2 regions of the Methylocystis sp. S23 genome follow, and region 2 is predicted to be linked to the other one. Evidence: riboswitches for the same ligand, from Rfam matches in the RefSeq annotation. Region 2 holds a riboswitch; the other holds the start of a gene.

Region 1 (7,033 bases), 1.0 Mb from region 2:
TCGGAATTCGGCGTCGTTTGGGACGTGGCGCGCCGAGGAGACAAGTTGTTGTTCAAGAATCCCGGCTGGCCGGTCGCAACCGAGGCTCTGCCGGAGAGCAATTATCAGTTCTTCTTCTCGCGCTGGCCGACTCAGGTGAGCTTTCATGTTCCGCCGGAAGGCGCGGTCGAGAGATTCACGCTTCATCATGGCGGCTTTGAAAGCCTCGCTTATCGAATCGACCGGGCGGAAGCGGAGAAGGAGGCGGCCGTCCTGGCGAGCCGCATCAAGAACAAGACGCCAAACCCCGGCAGTGAACAAATACTTCGTCGCATCATTGCGAGCCTGCAATCCGGCGACGTCGATTTCGACCAGTTCATCGAAAGCCTTTCGTCACATCTTCGACGGGCGTTGCCGGCCGTCCTTGAGGAATTCTCCACAAAGGGCGTATTGCGCGAAATTGCGTTCCGGGGAGTCGGCAAGATGGGCGGCGACGTCTATGACGTCAAATTCGACAATGAGAATACGGAACGGCGCATCGGCCTCGCGCCGGACGGTAAGATCAGGTTCCTATTCTGGCGGCCAATGCCGTGACTCACCGTCATTGCGAAAAGCGCAAGCGACGAAGCAATCCAGGGCCGCGGCGTGGCTCTGGATTGCTTCGCTGCGCTCGCAATGACGGGGAGGCCGTCGCGTCGAGCGCGCGATCCGGGCCTACAGATTGAGAAACATGCTGATCGAAAGGATGTGATTCATCCGGTGGTCGAAGCGCTGCTCGCGTTGCGTGACGGCGCGCGACAGGATCAACTGGTTCATATAGCCGATTTCGACCCGCATTTGCTTGCTGAACGTATAGCCGAGGCCCGCAAAGCCGCGATTCTGGTCGAAGCCGAAGCGCGTGGTCGGAGCCGTGGAGTTCAGCCGCATAAAGGCTTCATCCCATAGCACGACGCTGACGGGCGAGCCTTCGCTGATGGGGCGAGAAAAGCGCACCAGCTCGCGCAGGCGCCATTCAACGGGATCGACGCCGTCGATGAAGCGCTGCTCGAGACGGGTGCGGCTGGAGAGATCGCCGAAAGACGCCTTGTCGGTGAGAAGCAATTGCTGCCAGATGCGATGCTCGTTGATCATCCGGCGGCCTTGCGGATAGGTCGAGACATAGGCGTAGCCCAGCCAGACGCTCGCGCGATCGGTGAGTTGATAGCCGACGCCCGTGCGCGCCAGCCCTTGGTCGGCGGCGCCGGCATTGTCGCGAAAGCGGCCCTGTCCCTCGGCCCACCACCGCCATTTGTCGAGCCTGGGGTCGATCGAACCGAGATTGACGTTGGCCGTGATGTTTTCCCAGATACGGAAATCGTCGTCCGCCGCGACGGCGGGGGAGGCCGCGCCAAGGCAGGCGACGGCGGCGGCCATGACGACTCTCTCTCGTAGCTCTTTCTTCGACATTCCCGCGCGCTCGAATGACCGGTCCTGCAAGGATACGCCCCGGACTTTGTCTCTTTCCCGGCGAAAATCGCCGCCTCTCGGGGAAATCGCGGGGGAGAGACATTTACGTCACACCCCTATCGATCCGCAGGCGTCCGGCCAAGCGCCACGTCGATCGATCGCCTTGGCGCCATGTCACGCCATCTCGGCGCGCCTCAGGCTTGAAGATTCAATCGCGGCGATCAATCCTGCGCCATGGCGGCGCAGCTTCCGTCCCAGCCGTCCTTGGCGACCAGATTGTCGCGCACGATCTTGTCGGCGCGCGCCTTGGCCTCGGCGAGATCCTTGTCGAACACCTCGGTCGAATATTCGCTTGTCGACGTCTTCACGACGGAGTCGTTCATCGGCTTCGCTTCGGCGCCGACATTGATCGAGGTGACGGTCGAGAGGCCGGGCCGCAGCGGCGTCTTCTTCAGCTCTTCGGGGTCGATCGCGATGCGCACGGGCACGCGCTGCACGATGCGGATGAAATTGCCGGTGGCGTTGTCCGGCGGCAGCGTCGCGAAGACGCTGCCGGAGCCCGGCACGAGACCCTCGACCGCGCCGTGGAAGGTCGCGCTCGATCCGTAAAGATCGACCTTGATGATTGCGGGCTGGCCGGGGCGAATCCGCTCCATGCGGTTTTCCCAGAGATTCGCTTCGACCCATAAGTGATCGAGCGGCACGATGTTCAGGATCTGGTCGCCCGGCCGCACGCGCTGGCCGACCTGCACGCGGCGCTTGGCGACGTAGCCCGTCGCCGGCGCGCGGATGTTCTGGCGCAAATATTCGATATAGGCGTCGTTGAAGCGGGCCTTGGCGAATTCGACGTCGGGATGGTTCATCGGCGTCACGCCGCCGACGCGCGACTCGATCGCGGCGAGCTCGGCGCGCGCCTCGCGCAGATCGGCTTCCTGCGCATTCAGCGTATCCTCGGTGTTTTGCAGCAATTGGCGCGAGGCGGCGCCGCTGGTCGCGGCCTGCCGATAGCGCGCGAGATCGTGCCGCGTGCGCTCGCGGATCGCGATGCGCGACGTGACCTTCTGGCAAATCTGCCGGCGGCCGGCGAAAAGCGCGGCGACATTTCGCACGGCGCGGCCGAGCTCCGCCTCCGCCTGCCCCAGCGCGGCGCGGGCGCGCTGCGCGTCGAGCCGCACGAGCGCGTCGCCCTTCTTCACGAGCTGCGTTTCTTCCGCCAAAACTTGCGCGACGACGCCGGTCGCGTCGGACTGCACGGGAATGACGTTGCCGGTGACGAAGGCGTTGTCGGTCGTCACCCAGTCGCGGTCAAAAGCGACATAGCGGAACGTTTCCGCCAGCGCGCCGACGGCGACGCCGACCGCGAGAAGCTTGAGCAGGAAGTTCCGCCGCGCGCGAATGCTCTTGCGCGAGAGCGTCGGAGTGGCCGCTTTCGGCGCCTCTATTGTCGCTTCGTCGCTCAAGACTAGCCTCCTCCAAGCGATTGGACGGCGTTGACGACCGGGTTGATCGGATCCGTCTCTGGAGCGGGCCTCGGCGCATCGGCCGCGGGACCGGCGTCATAGCCGCCGCCAAGCGCCTGAAAGAGATCGACGGCCGCGATAAGCCTGTCGCCTTCCAGACCGCGCTGGATGAAAATCGCGTCGAGCAGGTCGGCATATTCCTGCACGACTTCGCGGCGGTCCCGCAAGCCGTCGCGCAGACGCGCGCGCGCGAGCTCCAGCTCCGCCTTGCGCGCTTTGATGAAGCGCGACTGGGATTCGAACTCGCTCTTATAGCGTTTGAGATTGGCCAGAGCGTCGGCCGTCTGCTGCGCGGCGGCGAGCAGAGTTTCGTTGTAGACGTCAACCGCCTGGTCATAATCGGCGCGCTGCGCTTCGAGATTGCCGGTGAGCCGGCCGCCCTGGAAAATCGGCAGATGCAGGCCGGGCGCGACATTGTAGACCATGGCGCCGGGATTGAAGAGATAGCCCCCGAGCTTTGAAAATTGCGTCGAGGTGACGGAGGCCTCGAGCCCCGCCGAGACCGAGAGGTCGATCGAGGGCAGGAACATGGTCTTGGCGGCATGAATGCGGTCCGCCCAGGCCTCCGCGCGGCGCAGCGCCGCCATCAGATCGGGGCGATGCGCGAGAAGCTCGATGGGCAAGCGCTTCGGCAAGGCGGGCTGCGCGGGCGCCACGGATTTCTTGCCCGCGAAGAGGCTGCGGGCGTAGTCCGGCCCTTCGCCCATGAGCCGGGCCAGAGCGTTTTCCTGGATGGCGATGGCGGCCGCGAGCGAGGCTTCGCGCCGCGTGGCGGTTTCTTCGTTGGTGCGCGCAATCTGGACGATATCCAGCGCTTCCAGGCCGGTATTGTACCGCGTTTCCGCGAGCGCCCGCAGCTCGCGCCGCAGCTTCGTGAGCTCTTTCGCCAGCTTGAGTTGCTCGGCGAGGATGGAGCCGCGCAGATAGGCCCGCGCGACGCCCGTCGTCAGCAGCAGGCGAGTCTGCTCCAATTCGCCTTCCTGGGCCAGCGCGTCGCCGATCGCCGCGTCGAGCAATGCGCGGTTCTTTCCCCAGAAGTCCAGCTCCCATTTCGCGGAGATGGGATTGAGGAAGGCCGCCGATTTTTCGAGGCCCGCCTGTTTCGGATTGAGTCCCGCCGCGACGCCGTGCTCGGCGTAGCGATACTGCTTGTAGGAGAAGTCGGTCTCGACATAAGGCGTCAGACGCGAGCTCGCAATATCGATCCCGGCCTCGGCCTCTTTCAGCGTGTCGGCGGCCTTTCTGAGGTTCTGATTGTCCTCGAGCGCCTTCTCGACGATTCGGTCGAGCTCCGCGCTATGAAAGGCGCGCCACCATTGCTGGCCGGGCCAGCCTTTTTCGCCGCTGACGCTTCGGACGCCGGAAGCCGCGATGGTGCGGCTCATCGACGGCGCTTCGATGAATTGCGCGCGCTCCTCCTGCGCCGTCGGCATGCAGCCCGAGAGAAAGAGGGAGAAACCCGCTATAGCGGCGCGACGATCGAACCCCTCAAAATCGACATCAGCGCGGAAATGACCGCTACGACGCATACGACTCCCCTTTTTGCGAATCCTCGCGGGCAGGAGTCATCAGCCTCTTCGGCGGTTTCGGGGAACTCCATCCCCCTTTTTCTGTCGGGCAATTTTACCGAAAGCCTATCCCAAGGCAAGGCGTTGTTGGTCAATTGGCCGTCGTCCACAGCTAATCGCGCTTTCCCCCTGGCGCAATCGCAGCGAGCGACGGGAAATCGCGAGAACCAAACGAGGACGCGCGATAAGAACAGGATATTCGCGCCGAGCGGGAGGGCTCACGGCGAGAACGGCGTGGCTTGGGAACGTTGGAGCGCGCGTCAACTTAGCCATCCACGGAGCTCGCGGGGATGAGGGCGCGCTTTATCGGAGCGCTTCTTCCAACGTCTCCAGAAAGGCGTCGCCAAATTGCGCGAGCTTGCGCTCGCCGACGCCATGCACGGAGAGCATCTCGTCCAGTGTCGCGGGACGCTTTTCCGCCATGTCGATCAGCGTGCGGTCGGCGAAGATGACATAGGCGGGCACGCCCTCCTCCTGAGCGAGTTCGCGCCGCTTGCGCTTGAGCGCCGCAAGGATGCGGTCCGTCGCTTCGTCGAGATTGGCCGAGGCCTTCTCTCGCCGCTCGAGGCGCGCCAGCGGATCGCTACGCAGCATGATCGTCTCACGCCCGAAGAGAATGTCTTCACCTTTCGCCGTCAGCGCAAAACCTCCATGTTCGGCGCTCGCTGTCTGCAAGGCGCCGGCGGCGAAGAGCTGGCGCAGGATCGAGGCCCATTCCTGTTTCGAATGTTCCTTGCCGACGCCGAAGGTCTTGATCGCGTCGTGCCCGTGGCGGCGCACCGCGTCGGTCATCTCGCCGCGCAGCACGTCGGCGAGGTAGTTCGCGCCGAAGCGCTGGCCGGTGCGATAGACGGCCGAGAGCGCCTTTTGCGCGGGGATGAGGCCGTCAAAGACCGCGACCTTGCCTTGGCAGACGTCGCAACGCCCGCAGGGCGGCGCCTCCTCGGCGAAATAGGCGAGCAGCGTCTGGCGGCGGCATTGCGGCGTCTCGCAGAGCATGGCGAGCGCCGAGAAGCGGTCATGCTCGACGCGCCGGCGCGCCTCGCTCACCTCCTTGGAGTCGATCTGCCTTCGGCGGAAAGCCATGTCGTCGAGGCCGTACAGCGTCAGCGTGTCGGCGGGCAGCCCGTCGCGTCCGGCGCGGCCGATCTCCTGATAGTAGCTCTCGACGGAGGAGGGCATGTCCGCATGCGCGACAAAGCGCACGTCCGGCTTGTTGACGCCCATGCCGAAGGCGATGGTCGCGACGGCGACGACGCCGTCCTCCCGCAGGAAGCGATCCTGGTTGCGGTTGCGCGTCTCCTGGTCGAGGCCCGCATGGTAGGGCAGCGCATCGCGGCCCTGACCGACGAAATAGGCGGCGAGGTCTTCCGTGCGTTGCCGCGACGAGCAGTAGACGATGCCGCTCTCGCCCTTGTGCCGTTCGAGAAAGCGCGACAATTGCCGGCGCGGCTGATCCTTCAGCGCGAAATTGAGCGCAATGTTCGGCCGGTCGAAACTGTGCAGGAAGAGCTTGGGCGGCGAGGGGAACAGGCGCTTCGCAATGTCCTCGCGCGTCGCGGCGTCCGCGGTGGCGGTGAGGCCGATCACCTGAATATTCCCCAGCGCCTCCGCCGCGCGGCCGATCTCGCGATATTCGGGGCGGAAATCGTGCCCCCATTCCGAAACGCAATGCGCCTCGTCGATGGCGAGGCGACGCGGCCGCGCGCGGCGCAGATCGGCGATGAGGCCGTCCATCATCAGGCGTTCGGGCGAGACATAGAGCAGCCGCAGAGCGCCGTCGCGCATCGCGCGGCGGGCTTCGTCATTCTCCTCTGCGCCGTTCACGGAGTTGAGGGTCGCCGCGGAAACCCCCAAGGCCCGCATCTGCTTCACCTGATCGCGCATCAGCGCGATGAGCGGCGAGACCACGACGGTGAGCGCGCCCTCCATGATGGCGGGGAGCTGGTAGCACATGGATTTGCCGCTGCCCGTCGGCATGATCGCGAGCACCGGCCCGCCGTCGAGCGCGGCCGCGACGATCTCCGCCTGGCCGGGGCGGAAATCGTCATAGCCGAAAACGGATTTGAGCAGCGCGCGGGCTTGCGGGGGAAGGTTGGGCATGGCTGCGCAATAGCACAGGCGAGGGTCGCCGGGCCATGCCTCCGCCCGTCATTGCCAGCCGCAGGCGAAGCAATCCAGAGCCACGCCGCGGTCCTAGATTGCTTCGTCGGCTTCGCCTCTTCGCAATGACGCTCGCGGCCCCGGATTGCCTCGCCCGTCATTGCGAGCGAAGCGAAGCAATCCAGAGCGCCATCGCGGCTCTGGATCGCTTCATCGGCTCCGCCTCCCCGTGACATTCCCTGGAACGATCTCATCCCGCGCAAGTTCAGCACAGAGGCGCGCGCTCGGGCGTGTGGGGCTTTTGCCGCGTCGGACCGAAACGGGAGCATTCCGCATGAAAGCGCTCACCTATAACGGCAAAGGCGACATTCGCTGCGAAAACGTCCCCGATCCGGCGATCGAAGATCCGCGCGACGT
Region 2 (7,033 bases):
CGAGCTCTATCCGCACGCCTGCCACGAGGCGACCGTGCCGCGCTATCGCGCCTGGCTGCGCAAGGCGCTTGTCGAAAGCGACGCGTTCCTCGCCATCTCCCGCACGGTCGCGGAGGAGCTTGCGGATTGCGTCGCCGCGAGCGGCCTGCCGCATCGGCCGGGATTGAAGATCGGCTGGTTCCATTGCGGCGCCGATCTCGCCGCGCCGGCGGCGCAGGCGCCGCGCGAGAAAATCGCGGGCGCGGTCGGCGGCGGCGCGCCGGTCTTTCTGATGGTCGGCACGATCGAGCCGCGCAAGGGGCACCGCGTCGCGCTCGCCGCTTTCGACGCGCTGTGGAGGCAGGGGATCGAGGCGCGCCTCGCGATCGTCGGCCGGCGCGGCTGGTTCGAGGAGGCGATTGTCGCGCAGATCCGGAATCACGCCGAATTCGGCGCGCGCCTCTTCTGGTTCGACGATGTGGACGACGGCGAGCTCTCCTATCTCTACGACCACGCCCGCGCCCTGATCCTGCCCTCCTACGCCGAAGGTTTCGGCCTGCCGATCGTCGAGGCGGCCCGGCGCGGGCGGACCGTGATTTGCAGCGACATCCCCGTCTTCCGCGAGGTCGGGCGCGACGGCGCGGTCTATTTCAGGGTCAATGACGCGGAGGCGCTCGCGGAGGCGGTTCGGTCCGTCCTGCGAGGCGAGGCCGCCGCCGATCCGTCCCGCGCGCTCGGCGTCTCCTGGGCGCAGGCGACGCGGCGCATCGTCGACGTCGTCGCGCGGGAAGACTGGCTCACGCGCCTGCCCTGATCTCGTATTGCGCCGCAACAAGCCGGCGGTCCCGGCTTTCCGGGAAGCGCCAAAGCGTGTTAGAGAAGCGACAATCAGTCGCGCGGTCCGGAATCTGCCGTCATCCCCGGACCAGGCGGCTTTTCGCTTGTTTCGCGGCCCGCTTCGCGCCGCCGCCCACCGGGGGATCAAACGTTCATGGGGCTCAACATTCCGTTCGTCAACGATCCGACGCCCAAGACCTTCCTGAAGATGCTGAATCTCGAGGCGTCGCAGCTCTCGCTCCCCGAGTCGGAGCAGCTCATGAAGGGCGCGCTCGCGGCCTATGTCGTGCTGCAGGCCGGCGCGCAATATTTCTCCAAGTCGCTTCCGGTCAGCATCTTCTACGGCGTCGCCAGCGCGGCGACGCTCTACGGCGCGACCTTCTATCTGCTGCGCTACCTGAAGCAGGAACAGAAATTCCTGAAGACGCTCACCGCCATGGCGGCGATGGGCGCGGTCGCGGCCCTCGCCTATATCATCCTGCACATCATCGTCGGCGTCGCCTTGCCGCCGCCGCTGCCGACCGATCGTCTCGCGCGATTCCTGCTCTTTCCGATCATCGTCTGGATCGCGTTCATGTACGCTTTCCTCTTGCGTCATGTTTCGCTGCGGCCGATTCCCGCCTTCGTGACGGCGACGCTTTACGTGCTCATGATCGAGATCGTGCTGTCAGCGATCAAGTTCTAACAGACACGCCGTCCTTGCGAGGAGGCGAAGCCGACGAAGCAATCCAGAGCGGCGATGGCAGGCTCTGGATAGCTTCGCTTCGCTCGCAATGACGGCGGAGGCCGGCGCGCTCCGCGAGAAATGCGCCGAAAGCCTTTTTCCGATTGATCTCAGGAAAATGGAAACCATGTCCGCGCATTAAGCGCGCATTAAGCATAATCCCTCATTCTTCCTTCATTCCCGCGCCGCGCCCTCGCGCCCGGCCGGCGCCCGAGCAAGGAAGAATGCAATGGTTCGCTCCACTTTGCGCGCCCGCGCGACGATCGTCACCGCGCTCCTCGGCGCGCTCTTCGCGCCCGCGACGCAAGCCGCGGACTTCCCCGCCATCGAGGCGCCGCCGCTGGTCGAGGAAGGCCCGGTCGAATGGGGCTCGAACTGGTATCTGCGCGGCGACGTGGGCGCCACACATCTTTCGCCGTCGGAGATTAGCGGCGTTGCACTCTCGAACAGCTTCCCGAACAATTGGACCATCGGCCTTGGCGGCGGCTACAAATTCAATAGCTGGCTACGCGGCGACGTCACGGTGGACTATGAGAGCCTCTATAACAAGAACGCCACATTGAACACAGTCTTGCCCTGCAGGACAGGCGCCGTACTGGATCCGGCGGACCCAACAAATTTAATATTTACGACCGCGCGCTGCATACCCCGCGTGCAAAATCGCACAGAATCGATGCTGGTCCTCGCCAACGCCTATCTGGACCTCGGAAACTGGTGGGGCTTCACGCCCTATGTCGGCGCCGGCCTCGGCGTGAACGTGCTCTATCAACGCGCACAGATGAACTGGTTCATGGGCAATGGCGTGCCTTATGCGGGCGTCACCTGGACGGATCCGAGAAACGGCGCAGTTTATATGGAGAATTGGGACAATCGGCGCGAGGGCACCTTCCTGCGGTTCGCCTACGCCTTCATGGGCGGCGTCGCCTATGACATCGACAACCATTGGAAGATCGATGTGGGCTATCGCTACGCCAATCTCGGCAAGATCGACGGCTTCGACAGATTCGGCAATCAGTTCTCCAGAAACCTGATCAGCCAGCAGGTTCGCGTGGGCTTCCGCTATATGATCGACTGACTAGGCGCGCCCGCCGCGCGATGCTAAACAGCGCACCGGCCGGTTCCCCGCGGATCGGCCGGTTTTGCATTTCGCGCCCAGCGCCCGACCCGGATCGTCCCATGACCTCTCTCGATGTTCTCGGCATCGGCAACGCCATTGTCGACACCATTTCCCGCGCCGAGGACGACGCTCTCGTCGCCGCCGGCCTCATCAAGGGCTCCATGGCGCTCGTCGACGAGGCGCGCGCCGACGAGCTCTATGAGCTGATGGGGCCGACGACCGTCATTTCCGGCGGCTCCGCCGCCAACACGATGGCGGGGATTGCGAGTCTCGGCGCCAAGGCCGGCTTCGTCGGCAAGGTGAAGGACGACGAGGCGGGCCGCGAATTCAGCCATGACATCCGCAAGGCGGGCGTCGCTTTCGACACGCCCGCCGCCGATGACGGCGCGGCGACCGCGCGCTGCCTGATCTTCGTGACGCCGGACGGCCAGCGCACGATGAACACCTATCTCGGCGCCTGCCAGGCCTTGCAGCCGACGGACATAGACGAGAGCCAGGTCGCCGACGCCAAGGTTCTTTATATGGAGGGCTATCTGTGGGACCCGCCGGGCGCCAAGCAGGCCTTTCTGCGCGCCGCCAAGGTCTCCCGCGCCAAGGGCCGCAAGGTGGCGCTGACCCTCTCCGATTCCTTCTGCGTCGGCCGCTATCGCGCTGAGTTCCTGTCGCTCATCCGCGACCGCGTCGTCGACATTCTCTTCGCCAATGAGAGCGAATTGCACGCGCTCTACGAAACCGCCGATTTCGACACGGCCGTCGCCGCGCTGCGCGCGGAGAAGGATCTGCTTGGCGTCGTGACGCGCTCCGAGAAAGGCTGCATCGTCGCAAATGGCGAGACGCTGATTTCCGCTCCCGCCTTTCCGGTCGAGGAGGTCGTCGACACGACCGGCGCCGGCGATCTCTTCGCGGCGGGGTTCCTGACCGGCTACACCAGGGGCCTGCCGCATGAGAAAAGCGCCGCGCTCGGCGCGCTCGCGGCCGCCGAGATCATCTCGCATGTCGGCGCGCGTCCGCTGAAGGATCTGCTGCAGCTCGCGCGCGACAGCGGCATTCTGGCCTGAACGACAAGAACCCCTTAGAGCGCGCGGCGAAAAAGCGGGAACCGGTTTTTCGCGAGACGCGCGCTCTCAACTTTGGAGTCGATCGCGCGGCCCAATCGCAGCGTGATATAGGAGGAAACGGCATGCGCAACATCTCGAAGACGCTTTCCGCCGCGATTTTCGCGGGCCTGACGGGCCTCGCGCTCGCCCCTGCGGCGGTCCGCGCCGAGCCGGAGACGACGCTGACCGCGAGCGGCCTGAAATATATCGACGTGAAGCCCGGAACGGGCGCGTCGCCGAAGGTCGGCCAGACGGTCAAGGTGCATTACACGGGCTGGCTCTATGTGAACGGCGCCAAGGGCAAGAAATTCGACAGCTCCAGGGATCGCGGCGAACCCTTCGAATTTCCGCTCGGCATGGGCCAGGTGATCAAGGGCTGGGACGAGGGCGTCGAGACCATGAAGGTCGGCGGCAGGCGCACGCTGATCATCCCGCCGGAGCTGGGCTATGGCGCGCGCGCCATGGGCGCCGCCATTCCGGCGAATAGCTGGCTCATCTTCGACGTGGAGCTGCTGGGCGCGAAATGATGGCGCGGGGCCGACATTCCCGGCGGGCCGAGGACCAGGCGAGGATTGCCGCCCTTCGCGCCGCCGCTTGAAGCCGACTCTCCAGGCCGACTCTCACGCCCCCGTTGACAAGCCCCGTTTCCGCTTGCTTAGATGGGAACGGCGATGGGGTTCCGCCATGTAACCGCCCTCGGGGCTGATGACTCCTGCTTGTCTCTGCACGGCGGGAGTCTGCATGAAAACGCTTTCCTTTGAGAAAACGACGTCGAGGCTGGCGTCTCGCGCATTTGCCGCCGGACGGACGGCCTGCCTGGCCTTCGCGCGGAGGGCCGTGAGATGACCTCGATCTGGGCGCAAGCGGCGCTGGTGTTCGGCCTGGCGCTTATCGCAAGCCTCCTCGCAAATCGCTTTCGCCTGTCCACCGCGCTTGTCGAAATATTGGTGGGCCTCAGCGCGCAGGCCGTTCTCGGCCTCGTCGGCTATGCCTGGATATTCGACGTCCAGGCGCCCTGGGTGAAGACGCTCGCCGGGATCGGCGCCATTCTCCTCACCTTCCTCGCCGGCGCCGAGCTCGATCCGGACGTCTTCAAGCGCCAATGGAAGGAAGCCGCCGCGATCGGCGGCGCGAGCTTCCTCATTCCGGCCGTCGCCTGCTGGGCGGCGGCGCATTATCTGCTCGGCTGGGAATCCTCGCCCGCGCTCCTCGCCGGCATCGCGCTCGCCGCCACTTCCGTCGCCGTCGTCTACACGGTGATGATGGAATATGGCTTCAACCGCACGGATTACGGCAAGACGATCCTCGCCGCCTGTTTCATCACCGATCTCGGCACAGTGGTGACGCTCGGCCTCGTCTTCGCGCCCTTCACCTTCAAGACGCTGCTCCTCGCCGTCGCGCTCGGCGCGGCCTTCGTCTATTTCCCGAAGATCACGCCGCTCGCCTTTGCGCGATTCGGCGGCCGCCCTTCGGAATTCGAAGCGAAATTCCTGCTCTTCGCGCTCATGGGCCTGGGCGCGCTCGCGACCTGGGCGGGAAGCGAAGCCGTCCTGCCCGCCTATCTCGTCGGCATGGCGCTCGCGGGAAGCGTGGGCCGCGACGCCGCGCTGATCCGGCGCCTGCGCACCATCGCCATCGGCCTGCTCACGCCCTTCTATTTCATCCGCGCCGGCTATTTCGTGTCGCTGCCCGCCGTGCTCGCGGCGCCCGTCGGCGTCATCGTGTTCCTTCTGGTCGAGATCGCCAGCAAGGTCGCGAGCGTCTATCCGGTGGCGCGCGGCTTCAACGCGCCGCACAAGGACGCGATGTATACGACGCTGCTGATGGCGTCGGGCCTGACCTTCGGCACCATCTCGGCGCTCTTCGGCCTTTCCAACGGCATTATCGACCAGTCGCAATATTCGACGCTCGTCGCCGCCATTATCGGCACGGCCGTCGCGCCGACGCTCGTCGCCAATACATATTTCCTGCCGCGCCATCTCCTGCCGAAGGACGAGGCCGAGACGCCGCAGGCGCATGCGGCGCAAGTGGAGAAAGCGCTGGAGACGAGCGACGTGCGCTCGTAGGCCTTGCGAGCGAGAGCAATCCGGGAAAGGCGCGCCGCGGACAGCGAATTGAACGCGGCGCTCAGGGCTGCTCCATCAGCTCCTCGGCTTCGAGCTCGATCAGCGTCGGCTTGGGTTTCGGCGTCTTCGCCGGCGGCGACGGCCGCGCGAGCCATACCGCCGCGGCGAGCAGGAGGAAGACCACGGCCCCGAAATAGAAGGCGTCGTCGAGGCCGAGCAGCAGCGCCTGCTGGCGCATCAACCGCGCCATTTGCGCGCGCGCCACATTCTCGGTCATGCCGAGATCCTGCAGCTTGCTGAAGAGCTGGCCCATCACGTCGAGCGAGGGATAGGACCTTCCGCCGAAATGATCCGCCATCTCGAGCTGGTGCGCCGGCGCGCTCCGGAACTGCACCACCGCCTGCCAGGTGATGCCATAGGCGCCGAAGGCGGTGCGCAGCATGGCGAGCTCCTCCGCCGCGCGGATGAGCTGCGTCCCGGCGAGGCCCTGAACGGCGATGGCCGCAGGCGGCGCGAAGAATGTCGCAAGGAAAAAGCCGAAGAACAGCATCGGCGTCGTGATCGCGTCGAAGGACGCGAGCTTGTCATACTGGCCCAGCCAGGTGAGCGTCACCGCGAAGCCGATGAAATTCAGGCTCGCGAAATAGCGCGGATCCATCCGCTTCACGAGAAGATGCACGATGGAGACGAGCGGCGCCGCGACAATCGCCATGATGAGATAGACGCCGCCCGCGAGCGAAGACGTATAGCCGAGCAGCGTCTGCAACTGGCCGATGAAGACCGACAGCGTTCCCTGTATGACGAGAAAGCCCAGAAGCGAGCAGAAGGTCGCGACCGCGTAATTGCGATGACGAAAGAGGCGGATGTCCAGGACGGGATGACGCTCGCCCAATTCCCAGATCACAAAGGCGGGAAAGGCGATCAGCACCATGATGAGCATGAAAACCAGAATAGGCGAGCCGAACCAGTCGAAATCATTGCCCTGGTTGAGGATGGTCTGCGCCCCGACCAGCGTGACCGAGATCAGGACGAATCCGACCGTGTCGAACCGCGTGATGCGCCGCTTGAAAGGTCGCCCGTAAAGCAGCGCGGCGACGATCCCGGCGATGGGCAGGCCGAGGATGACGTTTGAATAGAAGAGCATCCGCCAGCCCACATATTCGGCCCAGAAGCCGCCCATGAACACGCCGAGCGTGAAGGGCGCCATGCTGAG

What was found. A riboswitch is a leader RNA that binds a small molecule or an ion and turns the genes downstream of it on or off. The one in region 2 is predicted to bind fluoride.
Region 1: linked by a shared signal. The riboswitch ahead of ACV7JP_RS00940 (efflux transporter outer membrane subunit) and the one ahead of ACV7JP_RS06270 (cation:proton antiporter) in region 2 are both predicted to bind fluoride.

Annotation. Positions count from the first base shown of each region.
Region 1 is NZ_CM134185.1:192,856-199,888, reverse strand. Features, by position in the region: gene ACV7JP_RS00955 (MerR family transcriptional regulator) at 1-573, shown strand, start outside; gene ACV7JP_RS00950 (DUF2490 domain-containing protein) at 694-1,392, opposite strand; gene ACV7JP_RS00945 (HlyD family efflux transporter periplasmic adaptor subunit) at 1,647-2,885, opposite strand; gene ACV7JP_RS00940 (efflux transporter outer membrane subunit) at 2,888-4,474, opposite strand; fluoride riboswitch at 4,498-4,558, opposite strand; gene recQ (DNA helicase RecQ) at 4,817-6,616, opposite strand; gene ACV7JP_RS00930 (zinc-dependent alcohol dehydrogenase) at 6,951-7,033, shown strand, end outside.
Region 2 is NZ_CM134185.1:1,226,348-1,233,380, forward strand. Features, by position in the region: gene ACV7JP_RS06245 (glycosyltransferase family 4 protein) at 1-793, shown strand, start outside; gene ACV7JP_RS06250 (hypothetical protein) at 971-1,501, shown strand; gene ACV7JP_RS06255 (outer membrane protein) at 1,770-2,615, shown strand; gene ACV7JP_RS06260 (adenosine kinase) at 2,717-3,715, shown strand; gene ACV7JP_RS06265 (FKBP-type peptidyl-prolyl cis-trans isomerase) at 3,838-4,281, shown strand; fluoride riboswitch at 4,413-4,476, shown strand; gene ACV7JP_RS06270 (cation:proton antiporter) at 4,597-5,820, shown strand; gene ACV7JP_RS06275 (MFS transporter) at 5,882-7,033, opposite strand, start outside.